Regions from separate parts of the Agaribacterium sp. ZY112 genome, predicted to be linked through region 3. Evidence: predicted binding sites of a transcription regulator. Region 3 holds the regulator's gene; each other region holds the start of a gene.

Region 1 (2,175 bases), 1.8 Mb from region 3:
CACTGATATAGCTTGGCCTGCGAGGAAATTACTCCAGTTAGCTACGTCTTGCGCTGTTTGTCCTGTGGTCTGAGCTTTTTTAGGGGCGCCTTTAGGCAGTACTGAATCTTCTTCTAAATCATCACCTAGATCATCTTCTGAAGGGTCAATGTCCTGCATCATGTACTGATGAATTCGTAGCTTATTTTTACGTAAGTTTTCAGCTTCATGTGAGTCCATACTGTTCTCTCATATTTTGATTCGGTTGATAATAAAAAAGCGCACAACAACTACAGCAAGCAAGGCGCTGGCTGGTCGTTTTGAGCATATTTAGATGGTTTTATGTGGCCGGATCTCTTCTAGAGTCGGGCCGTAGAGGCCATTCTCTACAGTATTGATTAAGGGCTAGGCTTCTTGCCTTGGCGCACTAAACAACATTGTAGCACTCTCTTTAGGGCGTTTGGCCATTCTTTGTTCGTAAGAAGTGATCTATCTAAGTATTGGTATCGCTATGATCTTAATTTTGATGCGCAGGCTAACTCTAGCGGCGTTAGTTTAATGATTTCCAGGTTCTTCAAGGGTTTCATCCATCTGTGGATAGGCTGAAAACTCTATGCTCAAACCGAGCTCGTTGCACAGGCTTATAAGCTTGCTACTGAGTACGATATTACTGTTAGCGCTAGTGCCGTTGTTTTCTATTAAAGCTAGACCTAAACCAATATCTAAGACGCATTGCGCTTGCTCCGCTTTTAAGGCGAGAAGGCTATTTTTGTGTTTCTCTAAGAAGGCGTAAAGCTCGAGTTGATGGCTCTGTGCATCAGCGGTTTCAGAGATCAGTGCATCAAAGCCGCTGTGTTCACAAGCGCCGCCGAGTATATCGGTATCGCCAATGTTATAGGCTTCTAAGTGGGCGTCGATGGGGTGCTGGGCAAGAAAAGCCTCTACGTCAAAGCTTTCGCCATAAACGCGCAATACGCTATCTAGCATGCTTGTGTTCTCTATGGTGTTTTTAGCAAAGGGCTATTGTACACGGGCTTGTATTTTCTGCTTGTGCTAAGTGGCGCCAAAGCAGCAATGACCAAGATCAAAGGGAGTGAATAATCTCTAAAGCCAAAGGGAACTAATGGCTGCAATACGACCCAGCTCAAGTCACGCTTGTGCCAAAGTCTTAATCTAGGCTCTGCTCAGAGCTGCCTCAGCAGCCTAAGCCAATACAACAACCAATTAAAACTGCACAGAGCTTTGTAATGGTGGCTACGGAACAAGCGCCTTTACTGCAGGTTCTGCCTTCGCACGAAAGAGGCCGATCGATGTCAGATCAAGAAGCGACGACTTACCGTCAGCGCCACAAACCCGCCAGTGAGTTTGCTACTCGTAATGAGTACCTAGAGAACGAACTAAAAATCATGTCGTTTAAGCGCTGGGGCATTAATCTGCCTGGTCGCGACTTTGGTGTAGAAATAGAAGATTGGGTGCCTGCGCTTGCGGCCACCATTGGTAAGATTGTGATGGTGACGGCCATGGTCGCCGCTTTTGCTGCTCAATTTGGCTTAAGCCCTGAGTTTATTGCTGAGAATGTGCGCTTTGAATTGCTGATTGCCGGCGTGCTCTTTGTTGTTCTTTTTTCAGCCATTCTTAACCCCAATTCAAACTTGGCCGGTACCCACGGGCCTATGATCCCCTTGATTCCACTTATTGCTGCAGCCGGTGGGCATCCTCTGGCACTGGGGATTATGGTGGGTGTATTTGGTATCTTGCTTAGTATTACCAAGGGCGGGTCTAAACTGGTTGCGCTAACGGGCGAGGGTGTCCGTGGTGGCCTGCTGATTTATCTTGGTGCTGTGGGGCTGATTAGCCAAATTGGTAAATTAAAGGGCTGGTCTTTAGGTTTAGAAGAAGGCCCTGTTGGTTTTATGGTGATTGTCACCACTATTATTGTTTACGCGTATTTGGCGCGTGTGCAAAAACGTTGGTTGGCTATTCCGCTGTGCTCGGCCATTGCCGGTATTGTTGCTTTGATTATGGGCGCTCCATTTGAGTTTTCTACCGAGCCGGGCCTGCCTCATATGAGTCCGTTTTATTGGTGGGGGGAAAACACGGGGTGGCAGCTGGGCTGGCCAGATGTAAATAGCTTTATTGCTGTTATTCCTTTCTCTATCTTGGCTGTTGCCATGTGGTCGCCAGATTTCTTGGGGC
Region 2 (2,175 bases), 1.1 Mb from region 3:
GAAACCGGCGCTGATGCCATCAGCCACGGTGCGACTGGTAAAGGTAATGATCAAGTTCGTTTTGAACTTGGTGCTTATGCCCTTAAGCCTGGCATTCAAGTGATTGCTCCATGGCGCGAATGGGATCTGACTTCTCGTGAGACCTTAATGGCTTACTGTGAAGAGCATAAGATCCCAGTAGACTTTGCCAATGCCAAGAAGAAGTCTCCGTATTCAATGGATGCGAACTTATTACATATCAGCTACGAAGGTGACTTGTTGGAAGATCCTTGGGCTGAAGCTGAAGATGATATGTGGCGCTGGTCAGTATCGCCTGAAGAGGCGCCAGATAAAGCCGAATACTTAGAGCTTCGCTTTAAAAATGGTGATCCTGTTGCCATTGATGGCGAAGAGATGAGCCCAGCAACGCTCTTAGAGACCTTAAACAAGCGTGGCGGTGCTCACGGTGTTGGTCGTTTAGATATCGTTGAAAACCGTTATGTAGGTATGAAGAGCCGTGGTTGTTATGAAACACCTGGCGGCACGATTCTGATGAAAGCGCATCGTGCGATCGAGAGCCTAACCTTAGATCGTGAAGCTGCTCATCTGAAAGACAGCATCATGCCTAAATATGCTGAATTAGTTTATAACGGCTATTGGTGGAGCCCTGAGCGTGAGATGCTTCAAGCGCTTATTGATGAAAGCCAAAAAGTTGTAAACGGCGATGTGCGCCTTAAGCTGTATAAAGGTGCTGTTAGCTGTGTAGGTCGTCGCTCTGAAGACAGCCTATTTGATGAAAAAATTGCTACCTTTGAAGATGATGCGGGTGCTTACGATCAAAAAGATGCTGAAGGCTTTATTAAGCTAAATTCTTTACGATTGCGTATTGCTTCAGAAAAGGGTCGTAACCCGCTCGAGAGTTAATCGGGTAGGAACACTTCGCAGTGAAATGCGCAGGCTCCAGTTTTTTGATGTAGATCAAAAGACTGGAGCCGTTCGTTTTTCTGCTGATGGGAAAACGGCATACTTCATTATCCCAGTCTTTTCTTTTTTTTGGACTGGATAATAGGTTTGCTTTGCTTACTTTGGCCGCTATGCGGTTATAACAATTATTAATTAAACAAACGTGGGAAGTTGATATGACGAGTGACGCATCTGCTGCTCAAACTGAAGTCACATACAACTACGATGTGGTACGTCAATTTACTGTTATGACAGTAGTTTGGGGTATCGTAGGCATGGCAGTCGGCGTACTGCTAGCTGCGCAGTTGTACTGGCCTGAGCTCAATGACATCCTCCAACCTTATACGCATTTTGGTCGCTTGCGTCCTTTGCATACTAATGCGGTTATTTTTGCTTTTGGTGGCTGTGCTTTATTTGCTACCTCGTATTACGTGGTGCAACGTACATGTCAGGCTCGCCTCTGGGGTGGATTCTTAATTCCATTTACCTTTTGGGGGTGGCAACTCATCATTGTACTTGCTGCTATTACGCTTCCTCTTGGTTATACCTCAGCCAAAGAGTACGCGGAGCTAGAATGGCCAATCGATATTTTGATTACCCTAGTCTGGGTGGCCTATGCCATATGCTTCTTTGGCACCATTGTTAAGCGTAAAACGTCTCATATCTATGTAGCGAATTGGTTCTTTGGTGCCTTTATTGTCACCGTAGCCGTTCTTCACGTTGTTAATAGCATGGCCGTACCTGTGAGTGCCATGAAGTCTTACTCTATGTACAGCGGTGCGATGGATGCGATGATTCAGTGGTGGTATGGCCATAATGCGGTAGGTTTCTTCCTGACGGCGGGTTTCTTAGGCATCATGTATTACTTTGTTCCTAAGCAAGCTGAACGCCCGGTTTACTCTTATCAGTTATCCATTGTTCACTTCTGGGCTTTGATTTCTATCTACGTTTGGGCCGGTGCTCACCACTTGCACTACAGTGCACTTCCAGATTGGGCGCAAACCCTTGGTATGGTGATGAGCTTGATTCTATTGGCTCCTAGTTGGGGTGGTATGATCAACGGTGTGCTTACCTTAAGTGGCGCATGGCACAAATTGCGTACGGATCCTACTTTACGTTTCTTAGTGGTGAGTCTGAGCTTCTACGGCATGTCGACCTTCGAAGGTCCAATGATGTCGATCAAAACTGTAAACGCCTTATCTCACAACACCGACTGGACCATCGGTCACGTAC
Region 3 (2,175 bases):
AATGATATCAATAAGCTTGGCTTCGTCGTGCTTGGTAGCAAAGTCATCCAGGTAATATTGTAGAAAAACTAAACAAATAACATCTTCAAGGCACTGACTTTCGGCGTCTCGTTTTATACCACGCTTTTGCACAAGATATTTAACGCGATCAATGCTGTCGGCATCGTAACCAGCTTCTTCCATTAGCTCTGCTGTACGTTGAGCGTGGAAGAGGCCTAGATTGGCACGCCACTTTTTATAGCCTGTACGACCTTCTGGGTAGTCACTGCGAGGAGAGCGCCAGCGCTCTATGTGCTGGGCGCGAGCTGCTATCTTTAAGGCTTCAGATGCCGAGGTATCAAAAGCCTCAAGCATAGACGTCATACGTTGGCTGTAGAGAAGCTCTTTTGAGATCTGTTGGCCGTTGTCTTCTTCTAAATTGGGGTCGAGAGCATTCGCCGCGTCTATAAGCGCGTTAACGCGTTCAAAATAGTTAGTCATTCGTATTAGTCTTTACAGCTGCTTAGTGAGCTTGAACGCAGGGCATCAATATCATTAATTTGGATGTGTTTCTTATCCAAAGTGATGATGCCGCTTTTATTTAAGCGAGTAAAAATACGACTTACAGTCTCGATGGTTAGACCAAGATAATTACCAATGTCCGAACGGCTCATCGGCAAGTGAAATTCTTTGGCTGATAAACCACGATATTGGTTGCGAGTGGCAATAGAAAGTAACAGGGCGGCAAGGCGCTCTTCTGCGCTGTTCTTGCTGAGCATGGTGATAAGTTGCTGTTCTTCAGCGATCTCCTTACTCATTAGCTGGAAGAAGCGACGTTGTAGTGTTGGGATTGCAACGCTGAGCTCTTCAAGGCGGCTAAAAGGAATTTCGCAAACAGCGGCGGTTTCTAAAGCGATGGCCGAGTTACTGTGTAGGTTAGTAGCAAGCCCATCAATGCCAATGATTTCACCAGGAAGGTGGAAGCCGGTAATTTGTTCTATCCCGTCCTCAGTGATCTTAACGGTCTTGACTGCACCTGAACGCACGGCGTAGACAGATTTAAAGGCCTCGCCCGCGTGATAGAGGTGGTCTTTTTTCTGTAAAGGACGGCCGCGTTGAATAATACTGTCGAGTTTATCGATATCTTCAATTTCAAGGCTAATGGGTAAGCAAATACCAGCTAAACGACAGTCTGCGCAGTTGGTTTGAGGAAGACCCGCACCAGCACCGGCGCCAGAACATGAAGAGGAAGAAGCAAGCTGTACAGTCATTTGTCTAAGACCCTAATACGTATGCAATTAATTGCTCTAATTTTAGCGCTTTATGCGCCACTAAGATAGGGGTCTTTGATGCAAAGGTAGTTGGCCTTTTTCGATTTCCTCTAAGTAGTGACCAATGTCGCTGAAGTTCGTCAAACGTAGAGAGCCAAATTTACTGCTAGCACCTGGACCAAGGTTTAAATGGTCGGTGCTCACTTCAATTAAATCCTCTTTAAACAAGGTGGTTTGTTGCTCGATGTCTTTTTCACCAAGTGGGTAGGTGGTCGAGCCAATATAAATATAATCTGGAGAGTAGCGATCACGCATAACACGTATGCTCTTACGCAGGTTTTCAACCCCTTCGCTGTGCTGTATTTGTACCCCAACACGTGCAAACTTGTAGGTTCGCGCTTCATCGATGGGCTCTTCAAGCATTTGTAGCTGGTCAGATTGGGCGTGTTCAATAGCTAATTGGCAGTGTTGAAAGCTTAAACCGCGAAGTAGGGCAAGTACTTCTGTTTGGGCATCATCGGGCGATAGTACCACTCGGTAAAGGGCGTCACTGATATCAAATTTACTTGCGATACCGTGAATAATACCGGTGATATCAAAAGGGTGTAGAAAGGCTCCGCTGTAATGCAGCTCTATACAGCTGATCTTTCGTCGGCCAAGGGCTTTATGCCAAAGCTTTAATTCTTTTTGTAGGCTGAGGCCTATTTCACTTTGTTCAGCGAGTAGCTCTAAACCTTGTTGGGCATCGATAATGATGGCCATAGGCTTATTGCGGCGCAGCTCAAAACGGTGGCGCAGACTGGCGTCACACAAGCTTATTTCTTCTCGTGATTGCAAACTAATAATGGTCGCTGGATTAGTGGGGGTATTCATAGCAACAGTCTATGTCTGAGCCGCTTTGCGGCTTTGATTAGGATCAAGCTGC
Region 4 (2,175 bases), 1.5 Mb from region 3:
CCAAGAGTTAAGCGCGAGAATCCAAAAAGCTGAAGCCGTTGTACCCAGAGCCACAATTAAAGTCGCAACCGTATGGACACTATTAGGCACACGCTTAGAGCCAAATAACATAATGCCAAGAAAAGTAGCCTCTAAGAAAAAAGCGGTTAATACTTCATACCCCAACAAGGGGCCTGCGATGTTACCGACCTTCTCCATAAAACCCGGCCAGTTGGTACCAAACTGGAAGGACATAGTAATGCCGGTGACCACGCCCAAGGCAAAACTCAATGCAAATATCTTGACCCAAAAGCGATAAGCACGCATCCATACTTCGTCACCACTTAAGTTAAAACGCAGTTTGAAATAAAATAAAATCCAACACAGAGCGATGGTGATACTGGGGAAAAGAATATGAAAACTAATATTGAGGGCAAACTGAATTCTGGATAATTCCAAGGCGTCCATAAATATCCCTTATTTACTATCGCTCTGACCGAGCATTTTGTCTTTGAACTCCACCAGCTTGCCAAGCCCGGAGCCCATCTTCATTAAACTTTGCAGCTGTTTTTGGCTTAAACCGCTTACCGCTTTCGTCCAATCGTTAGCAAGTTCAAGCAACTCATAGATTTCAGCCATCTTAGCTTGAGCATGCAGATCGCTCTCATCTGTGCAACTTTCTAATAATTGCGAGCGCAATAAGCTTAAAGTGGGTTCTAACTCGCGGCGACTGCGCTCATCAACCACGTGTCGCGCCATCTGCCAAATATCACCAACCGGTGAATAATAGTCTTTGCGATCACCCGCCTGCTTTTCCGTTTTAATTAAACGCCAGCTTTGTAACTCTTTAATTCCCATGCTGACATTACCACGGCTAACACCCAATAATTGTGACAGCTCATCGGCACTAATCGGCTTGGGGTGCACCACAATTAGGGCCAGCATCTGGCCTACCGTGCGGTTAAAGCCCCAACGACTTCCCATCTCACCAAAATGCATCACAAACACCTGAGCCTGAGCGCTCAACTGCTTTACCTCTGTGCTCATAAAACACACCAAGTTTCAGTTATTTCTGAAAGTATTGATTTCTTATTGATCTATGTCAACAGATTTTGGCAGGTATATACCTGCTAATTTATTCGGAGTTACTAGGAAAGTGTCTTACTTTTCTAAAAACCAGCCATCTAAGCATTTGATTTTATTATATTTTTACAAGCACACTCCGAATTATGAGGAAAGAGTCAACTGGGGCAAAGTTAGAACCAACGAGGTGCATCAAGCTAAGGCATTGATAGTAATGGAATTTTTTATATGTAGAGGGTAGATTAGAGGGAGAATTACAAGGACATCGTCCTATTAATTAACTGTTATGCATCAAGGACTAATTTTGAATAATCTCAAGATAGCAGGGATATCACTTCAAGCTAACGGAATTCTTCTAGGCGTTTCATCAGTTGCACTACTCTTCATGTACGTAATTAACAATGGTTTCCCTAGCAGTATCAAGGCAGTTTTAGTGATTTGTTTTTTCGCCATATGGAGTGTAACGCTTCTCATTGTTGGTAGTGGCGTAAAAAGTAAAAATCCTCAGTACAAAATACCGGCCATCGTAGTTGGTTCTGTCAGTCTAGTATCTTCACCAATTGGCATTGTCTTTGGTTTGGTATCACTCATATTTCAAGCTAGGGGCTGGCGCTCGTGGCCAGCTGCGTAACAAAGTTATCAACCACCGCCAGCAAGCTGGCTGGACCTCCATTGCGTCGTTTAAAGTGTGCTTTAATAGCACACCCGTTCCGGCCGGTTATAACAGCGTTACCTGTCATGAAGTACTTCTTACACTATCGCTATTAATATCAAGCTTCGTATGGGGCGAGGTCGACCTCGTACAGGTCGATAAATCTGAACGAAAGATGTATCTCTATTCAGGAGGCACTCTCGTCAAAGAGTATGATGTGGCATTTGGTGAAAACCCCAAAGGCCACAAAACCCAAGAGGGAGATGAAAAAACTCCAGAGGGTACTTATACGCTTGATTACAAAAAAGAAGACTCCTCTTTTTATCGGTCAATACATATCTCTTACCCAAATGAAGATGATAAAACCCAAGCTAGAGCACGTGGCGTATCTCCAGGTGGCTTTATCATGGTTCATGGCCAGCGCAATTGGTTAGGCTGGCTATCACCCATAACTCAGCGCT

What was found. Region 3 encodes FNR, which switches genes on or off when oxygen is low (the NO sensors DNR and NnrR bind a similar motif). Its sites were predicted from a motif close to TTGATNNNNATCAA; they were not measured.
Region 1: the regulator FNR is predicted to act here: its motif matches at 1,054-1,067, upstream of AB1S55_RS02885 (DUF3360 family protein).
Region 2: the regulator FNR is predicted to act here: its motif matches at 948-961, upstream of ccoN (cytochrome-c oxidase, cbb3-type subunit I).
Region 4: the regulator FNR is predicted to act here: its motif matches at 1,072-1,085, upstream of AB1S55_RS17555 (GbsR/MarR family transcriptional regulator).

The regions. Positions count from the first base shown of each region.
Region 1 covers NZ_CP166840.1:656,448-658,622, reverse strand. Annotated here, with positions in the region: gene AB1S55_RS02895 (hypothetical protein) at 1-219, opposite strand, end outside; gene AB1S55_RS02890 (hypothetical protein) at 535-966, opposite strand; gene AB1S55_RS02885 (DUF3360 family protein) at 1,290-2,175, shown strand, end outside.
Region 2 covers NZ_CP166840.1:3,575,926-3,578,100, reverse strand. Annotated here, with positions in the region: gene AB1S55_RS15550 (argininosuccinate synthase) at 1-903, shown strand, start outside; gene ccoN (cytochrome-c oxidase, cbb3-type subunit I) at 1,119-2,175, shown strand, end outside.
Region 3 covers NZ_CP166840.1:2,496,508-2,498,682, forward strand. Annotated here, with positions in the region: gene AB1S55_RS10895 (DUF4202 domain-containing protein) at 1-480, opposite strand, end outside; gene fnr (fumarate/nitrate reduction transcriptional regulator Fnr) at 486-1,250, opposite strand; gene AB1S55_RS10905 (hypothetical protein) at 1,311-2,123, opposite strand.
Region 4 covers NZ_CP166840.1:4,036,009-4,038,183, forward strand. Annotated here, with positions in the region: gene AB1S55_RS17550 (cytochrome ubiquinol oxidase subunit I) at 1-447, opposite strand, end outside; gene AB1S55_RS17555 (GbsR/MarR family transcriptional regulator) at 457-1,026, opposite strand; gene AB1S55_RS17560 (murein L,D-transpeptidase family protein) at 1,635-2,175, shown strand, end outside.